Regions from separate parts of the Rubrivivax gelatinosus IL144 genome, predicted to be linked through region 1. Evidence: predicted binding sites of a transcription regulator. Region 1 holds the regulator's gene; each other region holds the start of a gene.
The links. The regulator HrcA, encoded in region 1, represses chaperone genes, less so after heat shock. The targets are predictions, from matches to a motif close to TTAGCACTCNNNNNNNNNGAGTGCTAA.
Positions count from the first base shown of each region.

Region 1 (9,943 bases):
TGGTGCTGGTGAGACGTTCGCCGCCGAGCATGCGCGCGACCTCGGCGACACGGGCCTCGCCGGCGACGGGGCGCACCTCGCTGACCGTGGCCTTGCCCTGCAGCGCCTTGGCGACGACGAAATGGTGGTCGGCGCAGGCCGCGACCTGCGCCAGATGGGTGACGGCCAGCACCTGCGTCGTGCCGCCGAGCTGCTTCATCAGCCGGCCGACGCTGTCGGCCACGGCGCCGCCGACGCCGGCGTCGATCTCGTCGAAGATCAGCGTCTGCGCGCCGTCGCCGGGTGCGTTGGCGGCCGTGGTGACGGCGATCGCCAGCGCCAGGCGCGACAGCTCGCCGCCCGAGGCGATCTTGGCGATCGCACGCGGCGTGCTGCCGGCGTGGCCGGCGACGCGCAGCTCGACGCTTTCCAGCCCGTAGGCCTGCGGCTCGTCCTGCGCCACCAGCGCGACCTCGAAACGCCCGCCGGCCATGCCCAGTTGCTGCATCGCCTGCGTCACCGCGTCGGCGAGCTTGGGCGCCGCCTTGGCGCGGGCGCGGCTGATCTTCTTCGCCTCGTCGCGCCAGGCGCGTTCGGCCGCGGTGGCGGCGCGTTCCAGGCCGTCGAGGTCGGCCGCGGCGTCCAGCGCCGCGAGTTCGGCCTTCCAGCCGGCCAGCAGCGCCGGCAGCTCGGGCGGCTGGCGCCGGTAACGCCGCGCCAGCGAGACCCAGGCGCCCAGGCGGGCGTCGAGATCGGCCAGGCGTTCGGGGTCGGGCTCGCTGCGCGACAGGTAGGCGCCCAGCGTGTGCGTGGCGTCTTCCAGCTGCGCCTGGGCGCCGCGCAGCACCTCGACGACCGAAGCCAGCTCGGCGTCGTAGCGCTGCACTTCCTCCAGCGCGTCGATGGCGCGGGAGATCAGGGCGTCGGCCGAGGGTTCGCCTTCGGCGGTGGCGTCGAGCGCGGTGCGTGCGCCGTCGAGCAGGGCCTGGCCGTGCGCCAGGCGCTGGTGTTCGGCGTTCAGCTCGTCCCACTCGTGTTCGCCGGGCGCGAGCTTGTCGAGTTCGCCGATCTGCCAGGCCAGGCGTTCGCGTTCACGCTCCAGCGTGTCGCGCTGCGCGCGGGCGGCGTCCAGCGCGGCCAGCGCCTGGCGCCAGGCGGCCCAGCGAGCGGCCATCGCCCGGGTGTCGGCGCCGGCCTGGGCGTCGAGCAGCGCGCGCACCGCGGCCGGGCGCGTCAGGCTCTGCCAGGCGTGCTGGCCGTGGATGTCGACGAGGTGGTCGGCGGCCTCGCGCAGCTGGGTGACGGTGGCCGGGCTGCCGTTGATCCACGCCCGGCTCTTGCCCTGGGCGTCGATCGTGCGGCGCAGCAGCAGCGCCGGCTCGGCGGCGAAGCCGGCTTCGTCCAGCCAGGCGGCCAGCGAGGGCGGGGCGTCGAATTCGGCGGCGACCTCGGCGCGTGGCGCGCCTTCGCGCACCAGCGTGGCGTCGCCACGCGCGCCCAGCGCCAGTTGCAGCGCGTCGATCAGGATGGACTTGCCGGCACCGGTCTCGCCGGTGAGCACGCTGAAGCCGGTGTCCAGCTCGATCTCCAGGCGTTCGACGATGACGACGTCGCGAAGAGAAAGTCGGCGGAGCATGTCAGTCGGTCAGGTTGCCAAGCAACAAGGCGGCGTCAGGACTTCGGCGTCTCAAGCTGCCGCCGTGGACCGGCTTCGCCGGGCCACTGGCGGCGCCCCCTAGGGGGAGGCGCCGAAGGCGCTTCGGGGGGGTCATACAACGCCTTCGTACCAGCGGAGTTTTCTGCGCAGCGTCGCGTAATAGCTCCAGCCGCGCGGATGAAGAAAACGCACCTTGTAGGCCGAGCGCCGCACCTGCACGCAGTCGCCGTGCGCCAGGCTGGCCAGGCTGTGCATGTCGAAGTGCGCCGAGGCGTCGCGGCCGGCGACCAGCGTAATGCGGATCGTCGCGCTGTCGGGCAGCACGATCGGCCGGTTCGACAGCGTGTGCGAGGCGATCGGCGCGAACACCAGCCCGGCGATGCCGGGGTGCAGGATGGGCCCGCCGGCCGACAGCGCGTAAGCCGTGGAGCCGGTGGGCGTGGCGATGATCAGGCCGTCGCAGCGCAGGTTGGCGACGAAGTCGTCGTCGACGTCCACGCGCAGCTCGACCATGCTGGCCGTGACGCCGCGCGCCACCACCACGTCGTTGAGCGACAGCGCCTCGTGGATCGGCAGGCCGTTGCGGAAGACCTGGCCCTCCAGCATCGAGCGGTGCTCTTCCTCGTAGTCGCCGGCGATCATCGTCGCCAGCGCTTCCTTGTACTGGCCCACCGGCACGTCGGTGATGAAGCCGAGCCGGCCCTGGTTGATGCCGACCAGCGGCAGGTTGTGGCGCGAGAACTCGCGCGCGATGCCGAGCATCGTGCCGTCACCGCCGACGACGACGGCGAAGTCGCAGCATTCGCCCAGCGCCTGCGCGTCGTGGGCGCCGAACTCGGTGATGCCGGTGGCTTCGGCGGTCTCGCGCTCGAAATACACCTCCACGCCCTGTTCCCGCAGGAAACGGGCAACCTCCAGCAGCACCGGGGCGATGCCCTGTGCCTGGTACTTTCCGACGATCGCGGCGTGGCGGAACGGGGCCGGCATGCGGCGCATTACACCATAGCGAAATGCGCTCTCTACAATCCGAAACCATGCTCGACGACCGCGCCAAGACGCTGCTGAAAGCCCTCGTGGAGCGCTACATCGCCGACGGCCAGCCGGTGGGGTCGCGCACGCTCTCGCGTGCCTCGGGCCTGGACCTGTCGCCGGCGACGATCCGCAACGTGATGGCCGACCTGGAAGAGCTCGGCCTCATCGCCAGCCCGCACACCAGCGCCGGCCGGATCCCGACGGCGCGCGGCTACCGGCTGTTCGTCGACACGATGCTCACCGCGCGCCCGATCGACCTGCAGACCGTCGCGCCCGAGCTGGCCGCGGCGCGCGAGCAGCTGCATCCCGACCAGCCGCAGCGTGTCATCGCCCAGGCGGCCTCGCTGCTGTCCAACCTGTCGAGCTTTGTCGGCGTCGTCAGCGCGCCGCGCAAGGCCGGGCTGATCCACCACATCGAGTTCCTGCGCCTGGGCGAACGCCGGGTGCTGGTGATCCTCGTCGCGCCCGACGGCGACGTGCAGAACCGCGTCATCTTCACCGCACGCGACTACACCCAGACCGAGCTGATCGAGGCCACCAACTTCCTCAACGCGCACTACACCGGGCTGGCGATCGAGGAGGTGCGCGAGCGCCTGAAGCACGAGGTCGACGCGCTGCGCGGCGAGATCGCGCAGCTGATGCAGGCCGCGGTGCAGGCCGGCGAGGAACTGGCCGACCGCAGCGAGAACGTCGTCGTCTCCGGCGAGCACAACCTGCTGGGCGTTCAGGACCTGGGCCACGACATGGCCGGGCTGCGCCGGCTGTTCGACGTCTTCGAGCAGAAGACCGAGCTGATGCGGCTGCTGGACGTCAGCAGCCGCGCCGAGGGCGTGCGCATCTACATCGGCGGCGAGAGCCAGGTCGTGCCGTTCGAGGAACTCTCGGTCGTCACCGCCCCTTATGAAGTGGACGGGCGTATCGTCGGCACGCTGGGCGTCATCGGCCCGACGCGCATGGCTTACGACCGCATGATCCGCATCGTCGACATCACGGCCCGGTTGGTCGGCAACGCCTTGTCCTCCCGTTGAGGGGCGGGCGCCCTGTGGGGCGAGGGTGTGAGGGATTGCCGGTGCGACATTGAGAAATGTCAGATAGCTTCGGGCCAGCCCGGTACACGCTGTAACACTGTGCCCGGTATAAGCGGCACCAGGAGGGCTCGGCGTCAGAGGCCCGGCCATCCAAACCTCCGGCAACGATTCCGCGCACGAGACGCAGGCCGGGGCGAATCAAGTGGGGCGCAAGCACCGGCGCCTTGCCTCGGGAGCGTCGTTGTCCGGATTCGTCGGGCGCTTTTGGGACCCTACACCGCGCCGGCCGTGCCGTAGTGCCGCCGCCGCGTTCGTCGCGCGGGTCCTGATCCTGCTGCTGGCCGCCTCGGCGCCGCTGGCCGGGTGGGCGTCCACCCAGCCGCCCGCGGCGGGCCGCGTGCTGCGCGTCGTCAGCGACGAGAACTACCCGCCGTTCCTGTTCCGCGACGTCGATGGCAACGTCCAGGGTTACCTCGTCGACTACTGGAAGCTCTGGGAACGCCGCACCGGCGTGCGCGTCGAGCTGATCGCCACCGGCTGGGTCGAAGCCCAGCGGCGCGTGCAGAGCGGCGAGGCCGACGTCATCGACCTGATCTACCGCACGCCGCCGCGCGAGGCGCTCTACGACTTCTCCGAGCCCTACGCCGAGCTCCCGGTCAACATCTACAGCCACGTCGGCATCAGCGGCGTCACCAATCCGGCGACGCTGAAAGGCATGCCCGTCGGCGTGCAACAGGGCGACGCCTGCGTCGACAAGCTGCACGAGTACGGCATCGACACGCAGGTCACCTACCGCAACTACGACGCGCTGATCTCCGGCGCCAAACGCGCCGAGGTGCGCCTGTTCTGCCTGGACCAGGCGCCTGCCAACTTCTACCTCTACAAGTTCGGTGCCGAACGCGAGTTCAGGCGCGCCTTCCAGCTCTACACCGGGCATTTCCACCGCGCCGTGCGCAAGGGCGACAGCGCGACGCTGGAACTGGTGCGCCGCGGCGTCGCCGCCATCGACCCGGCGGAAGACGAGGCGCTGCGCCAGGCCTGGTTCGGCGCGCCGCTGCGCGGCCCGTCCTACGCCGACGAGCTGTGGTGGATCGCCCCGGCGGTGCTGGCGCTGGGCGCGGCGCTGCTGCTGTGGAACGTCGCGCTGCGCCGACGTGTCGCCGGCCGCACCGCCGAGCTGCAGGACGCGCTGAGCGAGCTGCGCAAGGCTCACGAGGTCGCCGAAGGGGTGCGCGCCAACCTGTCGGCGACGCTGTCGGCCATCCCCGACCTGCTGTTCGAGTTCGACGCCCACGGGCGTTACCTGGACATCTATTCCGGCGCCAGTTCGCGGCTGCTGTACCGCCACTCCGACGAGGTCATCGGCCGCCGTGTCGACGAGGTGCTGCCGCCGGTGGCCGCGCACATCGTGCTGGAGTCGATCGCCGCGGCGCTGCGCGACGGTGCCGACTACGGCCGCACGATGGAGCTGGACATCGACGGCCGGCAGCACTGGTTCGAGCTGTCGACGACGCGCAAGGACGCCGGCCACGTGCTGACGCTGTCGCGCGACATCAGCCGCCGCCGCGCCGCCGAGGAGGCGCTGCTGCGCGCCCGCGAGCGCGAGGTCATCGTCGAGCGCGACCGCCGCCTGCGCGCGCTGAGCGACGCCGCGCCGGTGCCGATGCTCTATCTGCGCGGCGAGGTCGTCGAGTCGGCCAACCTCGCCTTCCGCGAACTCTTCGGCGTCGACGAGAACGACCTGGACGGCTTCGACGCCTGGTGGCGCCTGGTCTGCCCCGACGAGACGGCGCGCGCGGCGATGCAGGGCGCTTGGCGCGAGGCCGTGGAACGCGCCGCCGCCGAAGGCGGCCGGGTGCGCGAGATGGAGATCCGCGCCACCGCGCGCGGCGGCATCGGCCTGGTGCTGCTCGTCGGCGGGCAGCTGCTGGGCGACGGCATGGTCGTCACGATGGCCGACATCACGCCGCTCAAGCGCGCCCAGGAGCTGGCCGAGGCCGCCAGCGCCGCCAAGAGCAACTTCCTGGCGACGATGAGCCACGAGATCCGCACGCCGATGAACGCCATCATCGGCATGACGGCGCTGGCGCTGAACACCGACCTCAACCCGCGCCAGCGCGACTACCTGCACAAGATCCAGACCGCCGGGCGCAGTCTGCTGGCGACGATCAACGACATCCTCGACTTCTCCAAGATCGAAGCCGGCAAGCTGGAGATCGAGCGCCGCGAGTTCGAGCTCGAGGAGGTGCTCGGCGAGGTCTGCGACCAGCTCGCCGCGCGCGCCGCGGCCAAGGGGCTGGAGTTCGTCGTCGACCTGGGCACCGAGGTGCCGCGCCGCCTGATCGGCGACCCGCTGCGCCTGGGCCAGGTGCTGCTCAACCTGTGCGGCAACGCGGTCAAGTTCACCGAACAGGGCGGCGTCTGCGTGCGCCTGCACGTGCAGCGCCAGACCGAGGACTGCGTGATGCTGCGCTGCGCGGTGCAGGACAGCGGCATCGGCCTGGACGCCGAGCAGCGCTCGCGCCTGTTCCAGAGCTTCCAGCAGGCCGACAGCTCGATCACGCGGCGCTACGGCGGCACCGGGCTGGGGCTGGTCATCGCCAAGCGCCTGGTCGAGCTGCAGGGCGGCGAGATCGGCGTCGACAGCGAGCCGGGCGCCGGCTCGACCTTCTGGTTCACCGCCCACCTGGGCGTGGTCGCCGGGCGCGGCGCGCGCACCTGGGGCGACGCCGCGCTGCGCGGCCGCCAGGCGCTGGTGGCCGACGCGCATCCGCGGGCGCGCGAGGTGATGGTGTCGATGCTGCGCGGCTTCGGGCTGCAGGTCACGCTGGCCGAGGACTGGGCGGCCTGCGCACGGCTGCTGCGCGAGGCCGACGCTGCGGGCCGGGGGGTCGACGTCGCGGTGCTCGAGTGCCAGCTCGCCACGGCCGGGGGTGCCACGCCGGCGACGGCACTGGAGGCGCTGGCGCTGCAGCACCCGCCGCGGCTCGTCGCCGTCGCCGGGCCCAACGTCGTCGCCGAGGACGAGGACAGCGCCGAGCGCGCGGTGCTGCACCAGCCGGTGACGCCGTCGCGGCTGCTGGACACGCTGATGCGACTGCTCGTCGACCCGACCAGCTGGCGCCCTGCCTCGGCGGCGGCACCGGCCGCCGACGGCGGCCCGGCGGCGCTGCGCGGGCGGCGCGTGCTGCTGGCCGAGGACAACGACCTCAACCAGCAGGTCGCCGTCGAGCTGCTGAGCGAACTGGGGCTGGAGGTCGACGTCGCCGAGAACGGCCTCGTCGCTGTCGAGAAGGTGCGCAGCACGCACTACGACCTGGTGCTGATGGACATGCAGATGCCCGAGATGGACGGGCTGAGCGCCACGCGCGCGATCCGCGCGCTGCCGGGCGCGGCGCGGCTGCCGATCGTCGCGATGACCGCCAACGCGATGCAGGGCGACGTGCAGCGCTGCCTGAACGCCGGCATGGACGACCACATCGCCAAGCCGATCGACCCCAACCGCCTGGCCACGCAGCTGCTGGCTTGCCTGGTGCGCCGCCCCCCGGCCGCGCTGCCGGCGCCGCCGCCGGCACCGGCGTCGGCCGACCAAGGCGTGCTCGACATCGAGACCGGCCTGCGCCTGGCCGGCGGCCGCCGCGGCCTGTACGACCGCCTGCTGCGCCGCTTCGCCGAAGGCCGCGACAACACGGCCGGCCGCATCGCCGACGCCCTGGCCTCGGGCGACCTGGCGGCCGCACGCCTGGCCGCGCACACGCTCAAGGGCGGCGCGGCGCAGATCGGCGCCGCCGCCGTCAGCGCGCTGGCCGCGGCGCTGGAACAGTCGTTGCGCGAAGGCGCCGCCCCCGAGCGCCTGCAGGCCCAGCAGGCCGATCTGGCCGTGGCGCTGGCCGCGCTGGACGACGCCGTGCGCGCGGCACTGCCCCCGGCCGACGAGGCCTCCTAGAATCGCCGTCTTCCTGCACGGGGGCCGTTAGCTCAGTCGGTTAGAGCAGAGGACTCATAATCCTTTGGTCCGGGGTTCGAGCCCCCGACGGCCTACCACCTGCCACCGGCTTGTGTGCGGTGACGCCGCTTGGCGGCGTTCGTGAGCCACCTATGATCCTGCATCGACAACCGCGACCCATGCAGGACATCGTGACCGACTCGCTCCGAGATCTGGCGCAACAGCTCGACGCCTTTGCCCGCGAACGCGACTGGCAGACTTTCCACTCGCCGAAGAACCTTGCCTCCGCACTGATCGTCGAGGCCGGTGAGCTGCTCGAGCCCTTCCAGTGGTTGACCGAAAAGCAGAGCCGTGAGCTCTCCCCCGAACGTCGCGATGCCGTCGCCAGCGAGATCGCTGACGTGCTGCTCTACCTGATCCAGTTGTCCAGCGCGCTGGGCGTCGACCCGGTGGCCGCGGCGCAGGCGAAGTTGCGACTCAACGCCGAGCGTTATCCGGTCGACAAGGCGCGAGGCAACGCCCGCAAGCACGACGAACTGTGAGGTCGGGGCTGGCGGCGTGATCATCTATCAGGCATCAAAGAGCGAGTTTCTGCACCACGCGCTGCGGGACGACATCGAGGACATCGTGTCGCGTCAGTACCGGCACGCAACCGGACACGGCGTTGCCGCGCCGGAGATGCAAGCCTGGAAGCATTCGCTGCTCGAGATGGCCAAGGTACTCCAGGACGAGGAAATCCCGGCCGACGCCGGCGTCGCCATCGAGTACCAGTTGCCTCAGACGTCCAAGCGCATCGACTTCGTCATCACCGGCGAGGATGCCCAGGCGCGTAGCAAGGTCGTCATCGTCGAACTGAAGCAGTGGTCCGAATCCCGGCGCAGCGACAAGGACGCCATTGTCTGGGCACGCCGCGGTGGCAAGGCCGGCGAGCGCGAAGGACCGCATCCCTCCTACCAAGCCTGGTCTTACGCCGCGTATCTCCAGGACTTCAACACCGCGGTGCAGGAATGCGGCATGGCGCTTCAGCCTTGCGCCTATCTGCACAACCACCCGCGTGATGGGGAGATCGACCACCCGCATTACCGCGAGTACATGGAGCGTGCGCCGCTGTTCCTGGCGCGTGAGCGCGCACGGTTGCAAGCGTTCATCCGCCAGCACGTGCGCCATGGCGATCGCAAGGGCGTGCTGTACGCGATCGAGAACGGGCGAATCCGGCCGTCGAAGATGCTGGCCGATAGCGTGGCCGGGCTGCTGCAGGGCAAGCCCGAGTTCGTGCTGATCGATGACCAGAAGCTGGTCTACGAGAGCGTCCTGGCTGCCGACGCTCGCGCGGACGGCCGCCGTCAGGTGGTCATCGTTCAGGGTGGCCCCGGGACCGGCAAGTCGGTCCTGGCGATCAACCTGCTGGCCGCCCTGCTCAAGCGTGGCCGCAACGCGCGCTATGTCTCGAAGAACGCCGCCCCTCGCGCCGTGTACGAGGCCAAGCTGGCCGGCACGATGAAGAAGGGACGCATCAGCAACCTGTTCAGCGGTTCGGGCGCGTTCGTCGAAACGGAGCCCGACAGCTTCGACACCTTGATCGTCGATGAGGCGCACCGGCTCAACGAGAAGAGTGGCCTGTATCGCAATCTGGGCGAAAACCAAGTCAAGGAACTGATCCGCGCCGCTCGCTGCACGGTCTTCTTTGTCGACGACGACCAGCGTGTGACGCTGATGGATATCGGTCACACCGAAGAACTGAGGCAGAGAGCGCGTGCCGTAGGCGCCGAGATCACCGAGCTGGAGTTGTCGTCGCAGTTCCGTTGCAACGGAAGCGACGGTTACCTTGCCTGGCTCGACGACACGCTTGACATCCGAGCCACCGCCAACCCGCTGCTCGACACGGGCGACTACGACTTCCGCGTCTTCGACGATCCCGCCGAGATGCATGCGCTGATCGAATCGAAGAACCGCAGCAACAACCGCTCGCGTGTCGTCGCCGGCTACTGCTGGACCTGGCCGAGCAAGAAGAACCCGCAGGCCTGGGACATCGATCTGCCCGACTTCGACTATCGGCGCCGATGGAACCTCAATCAGGACGGCAGCCTGTGGATCGTCGCTCCGGGCTCGGTCGAGCAGGTCGGCTGCATCCACACTTGCCAGGGGCTGGAGCTGGATTACGTCGGCGTGATCATCGGACCGGACATGGTGTACCGCGACGAACGCGTCGTCACCGATGCCACCCGTCGCGCTTCTTCAGACCAGTCGGTCAAGGGTCTCAAGCAGATGCTGCGGAGCGAACCAGGCCCTGCGCGTGAACTG
Region 1 is NC_017075.1:911,519-921,461, forward strand. It holds gene recN (DNA repair protein RecN) at 1-1,615, opposite strand, end outside; gene RGE_RS04325 (NAD kinase) at 1,748-2,623, opposite strand; gene hrcA (heat-inducible transcriptional repressor HrcA) at 2,671-3,696, shown strand; gene RGE_RS04335 (response regulator) at 3,938-7,642, shown strand; tRNA gene RGE_RS04340 (tRNA-Ile) at 7,664-7,740, shown strand; gene RGE_RS04345 (nucleotide pyrophosphohydrolase) at 7,822-8,184, shown strand; gene RGE_RS04350 (DNA/RNA helicase domain-containing protein) at 8,201-9,943, shown strand, end outside.

Region 2 (9,943 bases), 1.3 Mb from region 1:
GGCCAGCGGCAGCATCGTCAGCAGCGCTGCGGTGCCGACGAGGATGAACGGGCGCTTGGCGATGTCGTGCACGATGGCGTCGACGTCGAAGCCCATGTCCAGCCAGGCGAAGCACAGGAAGTGCACGACGCCGTAGAAGAAGGTGAACAGGCCCAGCATGCGCCGCAGCCGCGCCAGCGCGTGCCAGCCGGTCATCTGGCGCAGCGGCGTCACGGCCAGCGTCAGGCACAGGAAACGCAGCGTCCAGTCGCCGGTGGCGCGGATCAGCGCCTCGGCCGGGTTGGCGCCCAGCGTGTTGGCGACGGCGCCCCAGACCAGCCAAGCCGCCGGCAGCAGCGCGAGCACGAAGACGATCGGCTTGGCCGCCGGCGTGGCCAGCAGCTTGTTGACCGAGGCCACGGGCTCAGTAGTTCGTTTTCAGGTCCAGCCCGGCGTAGAGCTGGCCGACCTGCGGCTCGTAGCCGTTGAACATCTGCGTCGGCCGGCGCTTGGCGAACAGGCCGTCGCCGATGCGGCGCTCGGTGGCCTGGCTCCAGCGCGGGTGGTCGACCGTCGGGTTGACGTTGGCGTAGAAGCCGTACTCCTGAGGCGCGGTGCGCTGCCAGGCGCTGCGCGGCTGCTGCTCGACGAAGCGGATCGCGACCAGGCTCTTGGCCGACTTGAAGCCGTACTTCCAGGGCACCACCAGGCGCAGCGGCGCGCCGTTCTGCGGCGGCAGAACCTCGCCGTAGAGGCCGAAGGCAAGCAGCGCGAGCGGGTGCATCGCCTCGTCCATCCGCAGCCCTTCGACGTAAGGCCAGGGGATGATGTTCGAGCGCAGCCCGGGCATCTGCTTGGCGTCGCCCAGAGTCTCGAACTGCACGTAGCGCGCGCTGCCCAGCGGCTCGACGCGGCGGATCAGCTCGGACAGCGAGTAGCCGACCCAGGGGATGACCATCGACCAGCCTTCGACGCAGCGCAGGCGGTAGACGCGTTCTTCCATCGGCGCGAGCTTCAGCAGCGCGTCCAGGTCCCAGCGGCCGGGTTTCTTCACCAGGCCGTCGACGACGACGGTCCAGGGCCGGGTCTGCAGCCCCTGCGCGCGCTGCGCGGGGTCGGCCTTGTCGGTGCCGAACTCGTAGAAGTTGTTGTAGCTGGTGACGTCGGCGTAGGCCGTCGGCGCTTCCATCGTCGCCGCGCCCGGCACCGCGCTGCGCGCGCCGGGCAGCGCGTCGCGTTTGCCGGGTCGCGTGGTGGCGGCCAGCGCCGGCATCGCTGCTGTCGCCGCGCCCGCGGCCAGGCCCTGGATCAGCGTTCGGCGCTGGCGCCAGACTTCGCGCGGGGTGATCTCGCTGGCCAGCGGGTGAACGTGGCCGCGGTCCTTCAGGTACAGCATTGAGGGCTCGGTGGAAGACGACAGCGCAAGGTAGCGCAAAGCGCCGCCGCGCGTCGGCCGGGCGCGCAGATCACAGGTGCGCCGTGGGGCATGGCGGCGCCCCAAACAAAACGGGCCGGCATGAGCCGGCCCGTCGAGCATGCGCTGTGTGCGATCAGTGCAGGCCGGCGATGTAGTCGGCCACGGCCTTGATCTCGGCGTCGCTCAGCTTGGCGGCGATGGCCGTCATCTGGATGCTGTTGGCGCGTTCGCCCGAGCGGAAGGTGTTCAGCTGCGTCGTCGTGTATTCGACGTGCTGGCCACCCAGGCGCGGGTACTGCGCGGGGATGCCGGCGCCGTTCGGGCTGTGGCAGCCGGCGCAGGCCGGGACCTTCTTCGAGGCGATGCCGCCGCGGAAGATCGATTGGCCCAGGGCCAGCGTCTCCTTGGAGGTCGACTCGCCCTTGACCGGCGCCTTCGACGCGAAGAACGCGGCGACGTTGACCATGTCTTCCGGGCTCAGCGGCGCGGCCATGCCCATCATGATGGGGTTCATGCGCTTGCCGGCCTTGAACTCGGTGAGCTGCTTGACGATGTAGGCCGCGTGCTGGCCTTGCAGGATCGGGTAGGTCGGCACACCACGCGACCCGTCGGCCGTGTGGCAGGCCTGGCAGGTGGCGGCCGTGATCTGGCCCTTGGCCAGGTCCGGCTTGGCGGGCTTCGCTTCCTGGGCGAAGGCGGGGCCGGCGGCGAGCGCGGCGAGGGTCAGGGCGACGGCGAACTTCATGCGGCGGGGGCCTCGGTCGGCAGGTGTTCGGGTGTCAAACCGCAGGATTTTACAATGGCCCATGACGTCTACCTTTCGAGATGTGCCAAGCGACGCTGAAAAGAGTGCTCTGGCCTGGGCGCACACCGCGCGATTCCTCACGACGGCGAGCCGGATGGACCAGCTCCCGCAGAGCGAATTGCCGGAAATCGCCTTCGTCGGCCGCAGCAACGCCGGCAAGTCCACCGCGATCAACACGCTGGCGCAGCAGCGGCGCCTGGCGTTCGCGTCGCGCACGCCGGGCCGCACGCAGCACATCAACCTCTTCGAGGTCGGCCCGAAGGACGCGCCCGACGCGCTGTTCGCCGACCTGCCGGGCTACGGCTACGCCGCCGTGGACCGCCGCGCCAAGCTGCGCTGGCAGGAGGTGATGGCGCAGTACCTCGAACTGCGGCGCGCGCTGCACGGCGTGGTGCTGATGATCGACTCGCGCCTGGGCTTCACCGACCTGGACCGTCGCCTGCTCGCGCTGATCGCGCCGCGTGTGGCCACCGGCGAGGTGCGGCTGCTGGCCGTGCTGACCAAGTGCGACAAGCTCAACCGCCGCGAGGCCGACGCGGCGCTGGCCGGCGCCCAGCAGGTGCTGGGCGAGGTCGCCACGGAGAACGCCGAGATCGGCGTCGCGCTGTTCTCGGCGCTGTCGCGCCGCGGGCTGGAAGACGTGGCCGCGACGCTGCGCGGCTGGATCGCGCCGGCGGCCGCTTAAAGCTGGAAGGACCGCCGCATCACGCGCTTGGCGGCGGAGCGCACCAGCGAACGCGGCTTCAGCGTCGCGAGCAGGCCTTCGGTGCGCAGCGTCAGCAGCGCGCGCCGGCGCACGGCCCAGGTCTCGGGGCTCTCGGCGTCGCCGAGCAGCCACAGCTCGCCGAGTTCGCCCGGCCACAGCACCTGCGCCTTGACCCAGCGGCCCTGCAGGAAGACGTGCACCCAGTCGGCGGGGCGCCGCGCCTGCAGCCAGGCCAGGGCGTCGCGCGGTTCGCCGGGCCCGTCGGCCGGCATCAGGTCGGCCGGCACGGTGTCGAGCTGCGCGATGTCGAGCGCGCCGCCCATCGTCGACGGCGGCGCTGCCGAGGAGCACAGCCGCTCCTCCAGGCGCTGCAGCTCGGCGATCTGTGCCGCCGCGTCGGTGCAGCGGCGCGCGAAGCGGTGCTGGGCCTGGTGCTGCAGGCGCTCGGCCGCCCAGTCGAACAGCGGTGCGGCCGGCGCCGGCTCGGCCGCCAGGTGCTCGACCAGGCCTTGCGCGAAGCGCAGCGTCTGCGTGCGTTCCGGGTTGCCCTGAGGCGGCAGCACGTCGCCCAGATGGGCCAGCGCGTCGACGAAGCGCCACATCGCGTGGGTCTCGTCCTCCAGCGCCCGCGGCTCGCGCAGCACCAGCCGCGTGGCGACCGACTGCAGGCGCGACAGCATCAGCGCGATGTCCTGCGCCAGCCGCCGGTCGGCGAGCATCGCGTCGAAGAGGCCGGTCAGCAGCTCGACGGCGCGGCGTTCGCCCGCCGGCGTGTCCTGGCTGCCCGGCGGGGCGGCGAGGGCCGGTTCGAGTTCCAGCGCCGGGCCGTCGAAACCGAGTTCGTTGCCCGGCGCGACCGCCGAGCGCACCAGGTCCAGGCCGGCGCCCAGGCTGATCTCGGGCCGGCGCGAGCGCCGCGCGCCCGAGGGCAGGATCATCGTGCGGTAGGCCGCCGGCGTGACGCCCAGGCTCTCCAGCCGCGACGACGAGGCGGCATAGGCGCGGCGCAGCGCGGCCGCCAGCGCCGGCGCGGCATTGCGCATGAACAGCAGCTGATGGCCGCGCGACAGCGGCAGCGCCTGCGCCGCCGCCCACAGCGCCCGCGCGTGCTGCGCCGGCCCGAAAGGGTTGTGGTCGTGCGCGAGATCCATATCGCCGACCAGCGCCGCGGTGAAGGTCTGCAGCTCGCGCAGCTCGTACTCGGCGGTGCTGCGGATCAGCTCGATGACGTGCGACAGCTCGACGTCGATCGCCACCGAGTCCTCGTCGACCAGCGACAGCGTCGACGGCAGGGCCGGCGCGCCGGTGTTGGCCTGCGCGCGATCGGCGAGCTGGCGCTTCAGCGAGCGCAGGTAGTAGTCGGTCAGGTGCTCGCGGTTGTTGCCCAGCGCCTGCAGCACGTCGGCCGTCGACGCGCGCGGCTGCGGCGCCAGCGTCGGCAGGCTCTGGCGCATGCGGTCGATCGCGCCGTCCAGCGTCTGGTCGACGACCAGCGGCATGCGCAGCAGTTCATCGTCGATGAACTGCTGGAGCTCGGCTGGCGGTTTGAGAAACGACATCGCTTCGCGATTATCGGCCGGCGTCGGGTGTGCAATAAGCCCGGTAAGCGGCCGGATTCCGGTCAGAAATGAAAAAAACCCGTCTCCTTGCGGAGACGGGCTGGGGTTTGGCGGGCAGGTGCACACGGGCCGAAGCCCGTGCGCAGCCGTCCGGCAGGCGGCGCCCTGAGGCGCCGCGCCGCCGAATTACATGTCCATGCCCATGCCGCCCATGCCGCCCATGCCGCCGCCGGCGGGCATCGGGGCTTCTTCCTTCGGCGCCTCGGCGACCATGCACTCGGTCGTCAGCATCAGGCTGGCGACGGAGGCGGCGTTCTGCAGCGCGGTACGGGTCACCTTGGTCGGATCCAGGATGCCCATCTCGATCATGTCGCCGTAGGTGTCGTTGGCGGCGTTGTAGCCGAAGTTGCCGGCGCCTTCGAGGACCTTGTTGATCACGACGCTGGGCTCGCCACCGGCGTTGGCGACGATCTCGCGCAGCGGCTGTTCGACGGCGCGCAGCACGATCTTGATGCCGGCGTCCTGGTCGTGGTTGTCGCCCTTCAGGCCACCGGCCACGGCGGCGCGGGCGCGCAGCAGCGCGACACCGCCACCGGCCACGATGCCTTCTTCGACGGCGGCACGGGTGGCGTGCAGCGCGTCTTCGACACGGGCCTTCTTTTCCTTCATCTCGACTTCGGTGGCGGCACCGACCTTGATGACGGCCACGCCGCCGGCCAGCTTGGCCACGCGCTCTTGCAGCTTCTCGCGGTCGTAGTCGGAGGTCGCTTCCTCGATCTGGACGCGGATCTGCTTGACGCGCGCCTCGATGTCGGCGGCCTTGCCGGCGCCGTCGATGATCGTGGTGTTTTCCTTGGCGACTTCGACGCGCTTGGCTTGGCCCAGGTCGGCCAGCGTGGCCTTCTCGAGCGTCAGGCCGACTTCCTCGGCGATGACCTTGCCGCCCGTCAGGATGGCGATGTCTTCGAGCATGGCCTTGCGGCGGTCACCGAAGCCCGGGGCCTTCACGGCGACGACCTTCAGGATGCCGCGGATGGTGTTGACCACCAGGGTGGCCAGCGCTTCGCCTTCGACTTCCTCGGCGATGATCAGCAGCGGGCGGCCCGCCTTGGCGACTTGCTCGAGGATCGGGAGCAGGTCACGGATGTTGCTGATCTTCTTGTCGAACAGCAGGACGAACGGGCTCTCGAGCACCGCGACCTGCTTTTCCGGGTTGTTGATGAAGTACGGCGACAGGTAGCCGCGGTCGAACTGCATGCCCTCGACGACGTCGAGTTCGTTGTTCAGGCTCTTGCCGTCTTCGACGGTGATGACGCCTTCCTTGCCGACCTTGTCCATCGCGTCGGCGATGATCTTGCCGATCGACTCGTCGCTGTTGGCGGAGATCGCGCCGACCTGGCCGATTTCCTTGCTGGTCGTCGTCGGCTTGCTGGCCTTCTTCAGCTCTTCCGTCAGGGCGGCGACGGCCTTGTCGATGCCGCGCTTGAGGTCCATCGGGTTCATGCCCGCGGCGACGAACTTCATGCCTTCGCGCACGATCGACTGCGCCAGCACGGTCGCGGTCGTGGTGCCGTCACCGGCGTTGTCGCTGGTCTTGGAAGCGACTTCCTTGACCATCTGCGCGCCCATGTTCTGGAGCTTGTCCTTGAGCTCGATCTCCTTGGCGACCGAGACACCGTCCTTGGTGACGGTGGGGGCGCCGAACGAGCGCTCGAGCACCACGTTGCGGCCCTTGGGGCCCAGGGTGACCTTGACGGCGTTGGCGAGAACGTTCACGCCTTCGACCATGCGGTGGCGCGCGTCGGCGCCGAAAACCACGTCTTTAGCAGCCATGTGCTACCTCTTCGAATTCTGGGGGGAGGGGGATTACTTCTCGACGACGGCGAAGAGGTCTTCTTCGCGCATCACCAGCAGCTCGTCGCCGTCGACCTTGACGGTCTGGCCGCTGTACTTGCCGAACAGAACGCGGTCGCCGACCTTGACGTTCAGCACGACGAAGTCGCCCTTGTCGTTGCGCTTGCCCGGGCCGACCGCCAGGACTTCACCCTGATCGGGCTTTTCGGCGGCGTTGTCGGGGATGACGATGCCGGAGGCGGTCTTGGTCTCGTTTTCGAGACGCTTGACGATCACGCGATCGTGCAGCGGACGAAGCTTCATTCACATCTCCTTGGGAGTCACGTTATGGCACTGGAGCGCCGCGCAGGCAGCGCTCGCTGACATGCGGCAACCGGGGGGCAGCGAATCTGCCTCGGTCGTTAGCACTCACCCGTGGCGAGTGCTAGCAGACTGATTATAGGGGCCGGTTCCGGCGCTTCAAGAGGCGGGAAATCCATTCCCCCACAGGCCGTGGCGGGCGGGCTGCGGATGTCGCCGCGCCGCGCGGGCGCGGCGGCGGGGTCAGAGCTTGCGCACCTCGATGCGGTGCTTCTGCAGCGCGTAGCCGAGCTGGCGCGGCGTGATGCGCAGCAGCCGTGCGGCCTTGGCCTGGACCCAGCCGCACTGCTCCATCGCCCAGATCAGGCGTTCGCGTTCGCCGTCGGGCGCGGTGCCGGCCAGACGCGAGACCGGCGGCGGCAGCTGCTGCGTCGGGCCGATGCGCGTGACGCCGTCGGCGGCCGGCGCCGGCGCGCCGGCGTCCAGATCGCCCAGCGGCGGTGCCGGCGCCGGCGCGGGCACCGACCAGCCGCCGTCGGCGGCGGCCGGCGGCGCGGCATGGCCGTTGGTCGGCGCCAGCACGTGGCCGTTGAAACCGTTGCCGGCGGCCGCGGCGGCCACCGCGTCGGCCTTGTCCAGGAAGTGCAGCGTCTGCGTCAGGCAGCGGTTGTTGCGGCAGGGGAAGGCCAGGTCGCGGATCAGGTCGCCCTGGACCATGGTCGCGGTGCGCTCGATGCAGTTCTCCAGCTCGCGCACGTTGCCCGGCCAGTAGCAGCTCGTCAGCACCTTCATCGCCTCGGGCGTGACCTTCAGCTGGCGCCGGTTCTCCTGGTTGAAGCGCTCGATGAAGTGGTTGACCAGCGGCGGGATGTCGCTGCGGCGTTCGCGCAGCGGCGGCAGGAAGATCGAGACGACGTTGATGCGGTAGTACAGGTCGGCGCGGTACTCGCCGCGCTGGACCATCTTCTCGAGGTCGCGGTTGGTGGCGCAGATCAGGCGCACGTCGACCTTCACCGCCTTGCTGCCGCCGACACGCTCGAACTCGCGCTCCTGCAGCACGCGCAGCAGCTTGGCCTGGAAGCCCGGCGAGATGTCGCCGATCTCGTCGAGGAACAGCGTGCCGCCGTGGGCCAGCTCGAAGCGGCCCTTGCGTTCGCCGACGGCGCCGGTGAAGGCGCCGCGTTCGTGGCCGAAGAGCTCGCTTTCCAGCAGCGACTCGGTCAGCGCCGCGCAGTTGACCTTGATGAAGGGCGCGTCCTTGCGCGGCGACAGGAAGTGGATCGCGCGTGCGATCGCCTCCTTGCCGGTGCCGCTCTCGCCGCGCAGCAGCACCGTGGCGCGCGAGGGCGCGGCCTGGTGCACCTCGGTGAACACCTGCTGCATCGCGCGCGACTCGCCGATCACGTTGTCGATCGCCAGCCGGCCGCGAGGCTCGCGTGCCAGCGCCTTCTGCAGCCGCGTCGTCTCCTGCAGCAGGCGCGAATGTTCTTCGGCGACGGCGACATGCAGCGCCGCCGACTGCGCCAGCAGGGTCGCGACCATCGTCAGCAGGCGCTGGTCGTCGGTGAGCCGGGCGCCGTCGTCCATCACACGCTGCGCGGCGAGCACGCCGACGGTGGCGCGTTCGGTCTTCATCGGCACGACGACGAAGGCCAGCGGCCGGTCGCCGCGCGCGCCGAAGGCGCCGGTGCGGTCCAGGAACTCGGGCGACTCCTGCACGTCGGGCACGACGGCGGCCATGCCGCTGGCGTAGACGCGGCCGATGACGCCTTCGCCGCTGCGCCAGTGGCCGCGCGCGGCCTGCTCGCGGTCCAGGCCCACCCAGCTGTGGATGCGCAGCAGGTTGCCGCCGTCTTCGGCCGGCATCACGACCATCGCCCGCTGCAGGCCCAGCTGCGAGGCCAGCGTGTTCAGCGCCACGCGGAAGGTGCGCGCGATATCCAGCGACGCGCCCAGCACGCGGCACACCTCGTAAACCGTGCTGAGCTGAACCTGATAGCGCTCGCTCAGCGCCGTGCGACTCGACATCACGCACCTCCTGCGTCTGACGGGCGGGGCGAGGCGGTGCGGCGGGCCACCTCGGGGCGCCCGGCGCATCGTTGTCGGGCATTGCCCGCCATGCCGCCGCCGGTCGAGCATGCCAGTGCAAGAAGCACGCCGAATCGCGCCGACAGGCGAGGGATGCCGTCGGCCGCTTGATGCAACGCAAATGGCCCGCGGCTCGTGCGCGGGCGGGGCTCAGCGCGCGGCGGCAGCGGCGAGCTTCTCGAGTTCGGCGACGTGCTGCGCTTCTTCGGCGGCGAACTCGCCGGCCAGTGCGCGCACCTCGGGGTCGGGGCTGATCGCCGCGATCGCCGCGTAGAAGGCGTGGCCGCGGCGCTCGCTGTCCAGCGCCAGGGCCAGCGCGTCGGCGGGGGCCATCATCGGGTCGACGCCGGCCCAGTCGGCGGTTTCCGGCGGGATGCCGTCGGGCCACTCGAACTCGTCGGCGGCCAGCTCGGGCAGCGTGCGCCAGCCCGCGCGCGCCTGCGCCTCGGCCAGGTGCAGGCGCGAGAAGTGCGCCATGCGGGCGAAGAAGGCACGCAACTCGGCGTTGCCGTCGGTGCCCATCGAAGCCGCCAGGTCTTCGTAGCGCCGGGCCGCGTCGCGCTCCAGCGCGACGGCGTGGGCGAGGAATTTCTCGACGTCGTTCATGCCATGGGTCTTTCTGCTGTCACCGTCGGCGCACCCACCCCTTCGGGGACAGGTCGCCGCAGGCGACCAGGGGAGCGGCGTCGCCGGCGCGGGCCGGGCCCGATCCGGGTCCCCCGGTCGGGGCCGGTGCCCCCTCGGGGGGCGGCCGCCAGGCGGCCGGGGGCGAAATCATCCAAATTTGAAGAGGATGCCGTAGCCGCCACGCGGCCAGTCCCACTCGACGTTGGCGTGCTCGGTGCAGATCACGCGGCAGCTGCCACATTCCAGGCAGCCGTCGGTGATCAGCGTCACCGTGCCGTTGCCTTCGGCCTTGTAGCAGCTGGCCGGGCAGACGTAGGTGCAGGCCTGCGACTGGCAGGTGTTGGCGCAGACCTCGGGCTTCTTGATCCGGATGTGCGGCCGGCCGTGGTCGACCTTGTACCGGTTCTGGAACAGCTTCTCCTCGACGTTGACGACCGTCGCGCTCATCGCATCGCCCTCCACAGCTTGAACGCGTCGCCGAACAGCCCGGTGACGCGGCGGGCGGCCTTGAAGCTGCCCAGGATCTCGCGCTGCTTGGTCGACTTGTCGACGCCGTCGACCGTGAAATAGGTCTTGGCGGCGCGGTTGACCAGCGCGGGGTAGGTGTC
Region 2 is NC_017075.1:4,612,368-4,622,310, reverse strand. It holds gene RGE_RS21080 (protein-methionine-sulfoxide reductase heme-binding subunit MsrQ) at 1-399, opposite strand, end outside; gene msrP (protein-methionine-sulfoxide reductase catalytic subunit MsrP) at 404-1,375, opposite strand; gene RGE_RS21070 (c-type cytochrome) at 1,530-2,141, opposite strand; gene yihA (ribosome biogenesis GTP-binding protein YihA/YsxC) at 2,203-2,886, shown strand; gene RGE_RS21060 (DUF1631 family protein) at 2,883-4,466, opposite strand; gene groL (chaperonin GroEL) at 4,653-6,299, opposite strand; gene groES (co-chaperone GroES) at 6,333-6,623, opposite strand; gene nifA (nif-specific transcriptional activator NifA) at 6,864-8,648, opposite strand; gene RGE_RS21040 (ferritin-like domain-containing protein) at 8,859-9,314, opposite strand; gene RGE_RS21035 (ferredoxin family protein) at 9,483-9,782, opposite strand; gene RGE_RS21030 (FAD-dependent monooxygenase) at 9,779-9,943, opposite strand, start outside.
Region 2: groES (co-chaperone GroES) is a predicted target of HrcA. The motif match lies at 6,722-6,748, and genes of this name have one in related genera.

Region 3 (9,943 bases), 1.5 Mb from region 1:
GGCTGTTCGCGCTGGTCGCCGCCTTGGCGCTCGCCGTGCTGGCCTGGCGGCTGTGGCGCTCGCCGGGTTGGCAGCGTTTCGGCCTCACGCTGGCGGCGCTGCTGCTGGCGCAGCTGGCCAGCGGCCTGTCCAACGTCGTGCTCGGCTGGCCGCTGGCGGCCGCGCTGGCGCATTCGGCGGGCGCGGCCGCGCTGGTCGTGCTGCTGGCCACCGTCGTCGCCCTGGCGGCGCCGGTGGGTGCACCGCGTGCCCAGACGCAGCCGCGGCCCGCCGCCGCCTGACTCCCGAGGAGACCACCATGGCCCGCATCGCCGCCGCCCCGTTCGTGCTGCCGTCCAAGCCGGCGCAGTTCGTCCAGCTGACCAAGCCGCGGGTCGTGCAGCTGGTCGTCTTCTGCGCGCTGATCGGCATGCTGCTGGCCCAGCCCGGCTGGCCCGAGCTGCCGCGCCTGCTGGCGGCGACGCTGGGCATCTGGCTGGTCGCCGGCGCGGCCGGGGCCTTCAACTGCCTGGTCGAACGCGAGATCGACCGACGCATGGCGCGCACCGCCTGGCGGCCCAGCGCACGCGGCGAACTCGCGCCGGGCGAGACGCTGGTCTTCGCCGTGGCGCTGTGCACGCTGGGCTGCGCCATCCTGCTGGCGTGGGTGAACGCGCTGACGGCGCTGCTGACGCTGGCCACCTTCGTCGGCTACGCGATCGTCTACACCGTCGTGCTCAAGCCGCGCACGCCGCAGAACATCGTCATCGGCGGCGCCGCCGGCGCGATGCCGCCGGTGCTGGGCTGGGCGGCGATGACCGGCGAGATCGGCGCGCCGGCGGTCGCGCTGTTCCTCGTCATCTTCCTGTGGACGCCGCCGCACTTCTGGGCGCTGGCGCTGTACCGCGTCGAGGACTACCGCCGCGCCGGCCTGCCGATGCTGCCGGTGACGCACGGCAGCGCCTACACGCGGCTGCAGATCCTGCTCTACACGATCGCCCTGTTCGCCGCGACGCTGCTACCCTTCACCTCCCGGTCGAGCGGCGGGATCTATCTCGCAGCCGCGGTCGTCCTCGGTGCACGCTTCGTCGTGCTGGCCTGGCGGCTGTGGCGCGAAGGGGGCGACGCGCTCGCGCGGCAGACCTTCCGCTTCTCGATCTGGCACCTGTCGCTGCTGTTCGCGGCCCTGCTGATCGACCACTACCTCTGGCCATGGCTGTCTTCTCCCGTCGTCTGATCCTTGCCGCCGCCGCGGCGCTCACGCTGGCCGCCTGCGAGCGCGGCAACAGCCCGCCGCGCGCCGGTTTCGAGGGCGTCGACATCACCGGCGCCGACTACGCGCGGGAGCTGAACCTGCCCGACGCCGAAGGCCGCCGGCGCAGCCTGCAGGACTTCCGCGGCAAGGTGACGGTGGTCTTCTTCGGCTACACCCAGTGCCCCGACGTCTGTCCGACGACGATGGTCGAGCTCGCCGAGGTCAAGCGCCAGCTGGGCGCCGACGGCGAGCGCATCCAGGGCGTGTTCGTCAGCGTCGACCCCGAGCGCGACACGCCGGAGATCCTGAAGGCTTACGTCGCCAACTTCGACCCGAGCTTCGTCGCCTTGCGCGGCACGCCCGACGAGACCAAGGCCACGGCCAAGCAGTTCAAGGTCTTCTACAACAAGGTCGCCGGCCAGACGCCGACCAGCTACACGATCGACCACACCGCCGGCTCCTACGTCTTCGACGCCCAGGGCCGGGTGCGGCTGTTCACGCGCTATGGCGCCGGCCTGGACAAGCTCAAGCACGACCTGAAGATCCTGCTCGACGAGAAGGCCGCCTGAAAACGACGCGGGCCGCCCGAAGGCGGCCCGGCGGGGCAGCGGTGCGGCGCCTCAGGCGGTCGCTTCGAGCGCCTTGCGCATCTTCTTCATCGCCGCGACCTCGATCTGGCGGATGCGCTCGGCGCTGACGCCGTATTCGGCCGCCAGCTCGTGCAGCGTCATGCCGCCGCTGGAGTCGTCGTTGACCTTCAGCCAGCGCTCCTCGACGATGCGGCGGCTGCGCTCGTCGAGCACCGACAGGGCCTGGGCGATGCCGTCGCCGGACAGCCAGTCGCGGTGGCGGGCTTCGAGCAGCCGCGTCGGTTCGCTCGCGTCGTCGGCCAGGTAGGCGATCGGCGCGAAGCTCTCTTCGCTGTCGTCGGTCTGCGGCTCCAGCGCGACGTCGCCGCCGGCCAGCCGGGTTTCCATCTCGATGACTTCGTCGGGCTTGACGTTGAGCTCGCGCGCGACGGTGTCGACTTCGGCGGGCGTCAGCGTGCTGCGGTGCAGGTCGGCTTCGGCGGCGTCGGCCTTCAGGCCCTGCTTCATCGAGCGCAGGTTGAAGAACAGCTTGCGCTGGGCCTTGGTCGTCGCGACCTTGACCATGCGCCAGTTCTTCAGGATGTATTCGTGGATCTCGGCCTTGATCCAGTGCAGCGCGTAGCTGACCAGGCGCACGCCCTGGTCGGGGTCGAAGCGCTTGACGGCCTTCATCAGGCCGACGTTGCCTTCCTGGATCAGGTCGCCTTGCGGCAGGCCGTAGCCGAGGTACTGGCGCGAGACCGAGACGACGAGGCGCAGGTGCGAGAGCACCAGACGGCCGGCGGCTTCGAGGTCGCCGTGGTCGCGCAGGCGCTTGCCGAGCGCCACTTCCTCCTGCGCAGTCAACATCGGCAGGCGGTTGACGGCCGTGATGTAGGCGTCCAGGTTGCCGATCGACGGCACCAGAGCCCACGGGTCGCGGACGGTCAGGGCGGTGGTGGCAGGGTTCATGGTCGCTTGGGAGTCCTGTCGGGCGTCTCGAGTTCCGTCGAATATTAGCACTCGCTTCCGATGAGTGCTAAAGGACCTTGCCGACGGAATGTGTGCATGTGCTCACATGTCTGATTGGTCTGACGCGGCGTGGCTGCGCACGCCTTCCGTCGTGCGGGCCTTCAGACGCTGGACATGCGCCGCCAGCTCACCGGGGCGAGGCTCTCGCCGACGTTGTCGTTGCCCCGCCGTGTCCAGAGATTGGGCATCCACGAGTTGGCGTAGCTGAAGACATGCGTCTGCGGCCGGCCCTGCTCGTCGAAGCTGTGCGACTGCAGGCCGGCGAGCACGCCGCCGTAGACGTGCACGCCGATGCCCGGCGCCTCGTCGTCGGGGTTCTCGATCTGGAACATCGGCAGACGCTCCGGATCGGGCAGCGTCACGTTGCCCGGCTTCAGCAGCTCGATCTGCTCGGCGCTGTCGGGGCGGCCATCGGCGGCACGCGAGTGCAGGTGCAGCCGGTGGCGGCCGCGCAGGACGCCGTACAGGCCCCAGACGCCGGTGTCGTGCACCGGCGAGCGGTAGCCCGGCCGGGTGACGTAGCTGACGATCGAAAAACGGTCGACCGGGTCGGCGTAGAGCAGGTAGGTGCTGCAGCCGCGGTGCGGGCGCGCGAGCTCGTCGGGCAGCCAGCCGTCGTGGCCGAGCAGGGTGCGCAGCTGCCAGGCCAGCAGTTGCAGAGGGGGTTCGGCAAGGCCGCCTGCGTTGACGGCCAGACTGGCGGCCTGCACGAAGCGGCGCAGAGGTTCGAGGCTCACGACAAGCATTCCCATGCATCCGACCAGGCCCGCGGGAGGTGCCGCTGGTGCCCGAACGTCCGAGATGCGAGCGGATCGTTCAGACAGTTCAGTCTAGACTGAACAATGGGCGATCACAAGCCGCATCCCTTCGTCGGCAGGGCCGTCGTCGTGAGGGGACGACCTGCGCGCGCGGCTCGGTTGTGAGCGCTGTTTGTTCGTTCTAGACTGAATGTGACCGCGGTAATGCTGCCGCCCGCACCGGGCGGCTCCCATCGGTTCCAGATCCATGCCCGACCACGACGCGGCCATCGAACGCTTCATCGAAACCCACGGCCAGCTGGCCGAGGCCGACGGCATGCCCCGGATCCTGGGGCGCATGGCGGCCACCTTCATGCTCGAACCCGGGCCGTTCAGCTTCTCCGAGATCGGCGAGCGCATGCAGATCAGCCGCGCCAGCGTCAGCACGATGACGCGGTTGCTGGAGAACCTGGGCGTCTTCGAGCGCATCACGCGCCCGGGCGACCGCCAGGCCTATTTCCGCCTCGTCGAGAACCCGGTGCAGGTGTTCACCCAGCGCCGCATCGCACGCCAGCAGCGCTGCCTGGAGGCGATCGACGAGCTGCTGGTCAGCACCACGCTCGACCCCGAGGCCCGGGCCCGGCTCGACGAGATCCGCAGCATGCATGCCGAGATGATCGCGGCCGGCCAGGCAGCGCTGGACCGACGCCGCGGCTGAGCGCCCGCGCGCGGCTCAGATCAGGCCCCAGCGCGTTTCGTGCGAGGCCAGCGCCTCGTCGACGGTGCGCAGGAAGCGGCGCACGTCCAGCGGCTTGGTGATGTAGTGCGCGGCGCCCAGCGTCAGCGCCTCCTGCATGCGCGCCGTCGTCGCGTCGGCGCTGACGACGATCACCGGGATGTCGGCGACGTCGCGGTCCTGCTTCAGGTGGCGCAGCAGCTCCAGCCCGCTGATGTCGGGCAGGTGCATGTCCAGCAGGATCAGGTGCGGCCGGTGCTGGCGCACCGCCGCCAGGCCGTCCAGGCCCATCATCGAGACCTCCAGCGCGATCTGCGGCCGCTGGGCGAGCACGCCGCGCATGACCTCGATGTTGGTCTCGTTGTCCTCGATGTAGTGCACGCGGCGCTTGGCGTAGGGCTCCAGCGGCGAGCTGATCGTCGACGGCGGCGCGCCGGCCACGAGCTCGGCGCGCGGCAGCGTCAGCGTGAAGACCGAGCCGCGGCCGGCGCTGCTCTCGCCTTCGAGCGTGCCGCCCATCAGCTCGGCCAGACGCCGGCTGATGACCAGGCCGATGCCGGTGCCCTCGATGCCGCTCTGCTCGCGGCCCAGGCGGTTGTAGGGCTGGAACAGGCCGGCGACCTGCTCGGGCGTCATGCCCAGGCCGGTGTCGCGCACGCGCAGCTGCACGTGCTGGTCGTCGGGCGCCGCCGACTCGACGACGATCGTGCCGCCGGCGCGGTTGTACTTGACGGCGTTGGACAGCAGGTTGGTCAGCACTTGCTTGAGCCGGGTGTCGTCGGCCAGCACGGCCAGCGCCTCGGGCGCCAGTTCGGCGTCGACGGTGACGCCCATGCGCTCGGCGGCGGTGGCGATCATCTCGATGCTCGCGCCGACGGCCGAGCGCAGGTCCAGCGCGCGAAGGTCGAGCTGCACCGAGCCGGTCTCCAGCCGCGCCAGGTCCAGCGTGTCGTTGATCATCGCCAGCAGGTGCCAGCCGGCGCGCAGCATCTGCGTCGACCACTCGCGCTGGTGCGGCGCCAGCGGCGGGTCGCGGTCCAGGCCCAGCAGCTGGGCGAAGCCGATCATGGCGTTCAGCGGCGTGCGCAGCTCGTGGCTCATGCGCGAGAGGAACTCGGTCTTCGCGCGGTTGGCGGCTTCGGCGCGGTGCAGCGCACGTTCGGACTCCTCGAGCCGGCGGTGCTCGGTGATGTCCTCGGCGACGCCGGCCAGGCGCCAGGGCTGGCCGGCGGCGTCGCGCAGCAGCGTGAACAGCGTGCGCGCGTGCAGCACCGCGCCGTCGGCACGCTGCAGCCGCGTCTGGCGGCGCACCGTGCTCGCCCTGCCGCTGCGCAGTTCCTCCAGCGCCTGGCGGTCGGCCTCGCGCTCGTCGGGGTGCGAGATGTCGTCCAGCGAGCAGTTCACCAGCTCCTCGGCGCTGCGGCCGAGCATCGTGCACAGGCAGGGGTTGGTCTCGACGAGGCGGCCGTCGAGGCCGGCGAACATCACGCCGATCGGCACGTTGTCGAGAATGCCGCGCAGCCGGTCCTGGACCTCGCGCATCTCCTCCTCGGCGCGGCGGCGCTCGCCGATCTCGCGGCGCAGCTCGGCGGTGCGCTCCTCGACCGCCAGCCCGATGCGGTGGGCGCGGCCGGTGACGGTGAGCAGCAGCGCGCCCAGCACCGCGGCAGCGGCCAGCCCGGCCACCGAGAACACCCAGGCGTTGGTCTGCTGGCGCTCGCGTTCCCAGGCCGCCGTCGAGCTCACGCGCAGCTCCAGCGTGCGCGAGGCCAGCGCGATGCGGTGGCGCGCCGACAGGCGTTCCAGGCGTTCGTTCTCGCAGCCGGCGGGGCCGGCCAGTCGCGCGCGCTCGACGCCGGGCTCGGTGTCGACCAGGCACCAGCGCAGCCCGGCGGCGTCGTTGCCCGGCAGGCCGGCGAGCAGGCGCTCGGCGCGCACGGTGACGAACAGCACGCCGGCAAAACGCTGCTGGCGCCCGGCCGGATCGTGCGGCTTGGCGCCGTCGTACAGCGGGTAATAGAGCACGAAGCCGTTCTCGTCGTCGTGCGGGTCGGACTGCGACAGCCGGAACGCGGCGCTCGCGCTCGGCTCGCCGCTGCCGCGTGCGAGGTCGACGGCCGCTCGCGCCGCCGGGACCGTCGTCACGTCGACCCCCAGCGCGCGGGCGTTCGCCTCGCGCGGGGCGATCAGGTCGATGACGAGGGCGTCGCCGCCGTTCGTCGGCCCGCGTGTGTAGATGGTGAAGCCGGCTTCGCCGGCGTCGCGCCGGCGCGCCTGGAACGCGGCCAGCTCATCGTGCGCGACGCGGCTGGCGTGGCCCACCGCGCGCAGCTGCAGCGGCTGCGACAGCCACCAGCCGGCGGCGTCTTCCAGCGTGCCGGAGTTCATGCCGCCGGCGGCGCGGTAGGCGCCGGCCAGGGCCTGCAGCGCCTGCATCGGCTCGTGCAGCAGACGGTCGGTGTCGGCGGCCAGCGAGGCGGCGTCGTTGCGGAAGGCGGTGGCCAGACGGTCGCGGTCCCAGCGGCCGACGGCCAGCGTCGCGCCCGACAGCAGCAGCGTCGTCGCCAGCAGCGGCACGGCGACCGTGCGCCGCCGCGGGCGCCAGGCTTCGGCGGGCCGGCCGACGATGGTCAGCGCCAGCGGCGCGCCGATCATCACGCCCAGCGTGTCGCCGACCCACCAGGTCAGCGCGTTCAGCGCCACCTGGGACGGCGCGATCGCGCCGGTGCCCCACAGCGCGGCGGTGGCCAGCAGCGGGTTCAGCAGGCAGGCGACGATGCCGCCCCAGACGCCGGTGGCGGTGATGTCGCGGGCGCTGTCGAGCACCAGCGGTTGCGGCACCAGCCGGCGCACCAGCGCCGCGCCCAGCGCCGCCTGCAGCATCGCGCCGACGCCGATGGCCAGCGGCGCGAGCTGCGCCGCGACGTCGGTCTGGCCGCGTGCCGCGCCGAGCACGACGTTGACGAGGAAGCTGCCGGCGAACACGCCGGGCAGCGCGGCGCGCCCGTAGACCAGTGCCGCGACCAGCGCGATGCCCGAAGGCGGGTACAGCGGCGAGGCGTAGCCCGGCGGGACCGCCAGCAGCAGCGCGATCCAGCCGACGGCGGCGTAGGCGAGCGCGGTCGCGGCGGCGACCCGCCAGGCGGGCGGGGGGGCGACGGCGGGCGGGGCGTCGGCGTTCAGGCGCACGGAATCACTCTACCGCCGCCCGGCGCCGCGTGCCGCGCCGCTCAGGATTTGGTCGTGGGGATCAGACGTTGAACAGGAAGTTCATCACGTCGCCGTCCTTGACGACGTACTCCTTGCCTTCGGCGCGCATCTTTCCGGCGTCCTTGGCGCCCTGTTCGCCGCCGAAGGCGACGAAGTCTTCGTAGGCGATGGTCTGGGCGCGGATGAAGCCGCGTTCGAAGTCGGTGTGGATGACGCCGGCGGCCTGCGGTGCGGTGTCGCCGATGTGGATCGTCCAGGCGCGCACTTCCTTCACGCCGGCGGTGAAGTAGGTCTGCAGGCCCAGCAGCGTGAACGCGGCGCGGATCAGGCGGTTCAGGCCCGGCTCGTCCTGGCCCATCTCGGCCAGGAACATCGTCTTGTCCTCGTCGGACATGTCGGCCAGGTCGGCCTCGGTCTTGGCGCAGATCGCGACCACCGGTGCCTTCTGCGCCGCGGCGTACTCGCGCAGGCGCTCGAGGTAGGCGTTGTTCTCGAAGCCGTCCTCGGCGACGTTGCCGACGAACATCGCCGGCTTGGCGGTGATCAGGCACAGCGGCTTCAGCACGACCAGCTCTTCCTTGCTGAAGTCGATCGAGCGCACCGGCTTCGCCTCGTTCAGCGCCGCCTGGCACTTCTGCAGCACGTCGACCAGGCGCTGGGCCTCCTTGTCGCCGCCGGCACGCGCCTGCTTGGAGTAGCGCACCAGGCTCTTCTCGACGGTGCCCAGGTCGGCCAGGCAGAGCTCGGTCTGGATGACCTCGATGTCGGCGATCGGGTCGACGCGGCCGGCGACGTGGATCACGTTCTCGTCGTCGAAGCAGCGCACGACGTTGACGATGGCGTCGGTCTCGCGGATGTGGCTCAGGAACTGGTTGCCCAGGCCTTCACCCTTGCTGGCGCCGGCCACGAGGCCCGCGATGTCGACGAACTCGACGATCGCCGGCACGACACGTTCGGGCTTGACGATCTCCGAGAGCTTGACCAGGCGCGGGTCGGGCAGCTCGACGACGCCGACGTTGGGCTCGATCGTGCAGAACGGGTAGTTCTCGGCGGCGATGCCGGCCTTGGTGAGGGCGTTGAAGAGGGTGGACTTGCCGACGTTGGGCAGGCCCACGATGCCGCACTTGAGGCTCATGGAGGGGCTTTCGCGAAAGGGGGCGTTCGGGGCGACGGCGGCAGGCGCCGTCGCGAAGGCGGCGATTTTCCTACAGCCGGCGCCCGCCGTGCGTGTTCAGAAGGCCCAGCTTGCGCCAGCGGCCTGGCCGCGGCGCAGCGTGCGGCCGAAACCTTCGACGATCACCGCGTTCATGCCGAAGGTGATGCCGCCGTCCATGCGCGCGTCGGCGCGGAAACCGGCCAGCGTCGCGCCGGGCTCGGCGCCGGTCTCGGCGCTGGCCGGGTCGACGTTCGGGATCGAGCAGCGCACGCAGGGCTTGACGAGCTTGAGCCGCACCGGGCCGCCGTCGGCCTCGATGACGATCTCGTCGAGATGGTCCTCGTCGAAGGGCTGCAGGCCGTCGAGCACGAGGTTGGGGCGGAACCGTTCGATGCCCACCGGCGGCTGGCCGCGTGCCGCCAGGCGCTGGTTCAGCTCGGCCAGCGAGGCGGTGGAGGCGACCAGGATCGGGAAGCCGTCGGAAAACTGGTTCTCGGCCTCGATGTCGCCGGTCCAGCGGCGCGAGGACAGCCGACGCTGCTCGGGGTCGAAACGCAGCAGCCGCGCCGGGCGGCCGAGGAAGTCGCTGAACCACTGCGCCGCCAGCGCGCCCAGGTCCCAGGCCGCGACCTCGTCGTCCCAGACGCGGGCGCGGGTGGCGCTCTCGACGTTGTCGATCGCCAGATGCAGCGTCAGCATGCCGGGCGCACGCAGCACCAGTTCGTCGCCGCGCAGCGTCGTCGAGACCAGCGCCAAACGCGGCAGCTGGCGCTGGGTCAGCATGCGGCCGTCCTTGTCGGCCACCATCCAGGCGCGGTCCAGGTCGAGGCCGGTCTCGACGACGAGCGCCTCGTTGCAGGCGATGCCGGCGCAGGACTTGACGGGGTGGACGAACAGCTGCGCGACGCGGCAGTCGAGATCGCTCAAACAGGCCTCCGATGGGCGGGAGAAGCGCCGATTGTGAGCGCCGGCGGCTTCTAGAATGCCGGTCACCGCGCCCCGGGCGCGGTCTCGCTGGGGGTGCTGGCCCCGCCGTCGTCCGACGGCCAGGCCGGCTGAGAGAGTCCCTTAGAACCTGATTGAGGTAATCCTCGCGCAGGGAAGTCGAGTCCGGACGCCGCCGCCGTGCCGCTGCGCCGCCGCTTCCGGAGCCGGCCGACCTGCCATTTCGTTTCAAGGACGTCATGGCAAGAACCACACTCCAGGCCCGCGATCTCTGGGCCGACATCCACGCCCTGCGCCAGCGCCGCCCGCTGGTGCACAGCATCA
Region 3 is NC_017075.1:4,475,236-4,485,178, reverse strand. It holds gene RGE_RS20365 (COX15/CtaA family protein) at 1-281, shown strand, start outside; gene cyoE (heme o synthase) at 299-1,216, shown strand; gene RGE_RS20355 (SCO family protein) at 1,192-1,803, shown strand; gene rpoH (RNA polymerase sigma factor RpoH) at 1,855-2,775, opposite strand; gene RGE_RS20345 (cysteine dioxygenase family protein) at 2,937-3,572, opposite strand; gene RGE_RS23425 (GbsR/MarR family transcriptional regulator) at 3,841-4,290, shown strand; gene RGE_RS20335 (CHASE domain-containing protein) at 4,306-7,497, opposite strand; gene ychF (redox-regulated ATPase YchF) at 7,559-8,653, opposite strand; gene RGE_RS20325 (MOSC domain-containing protein) at 8,750-9,601, opposite strand; gene thiM (hydroxyethylthiazole kinase) at 9,859-9,943, shown strand, end outside.
Region 3: rpoH (RNA polymerase sigma factor RpoH) is a predicted target of HrcA. The motif match lies at 2,820-2,846, and genes of this name have one in related genera.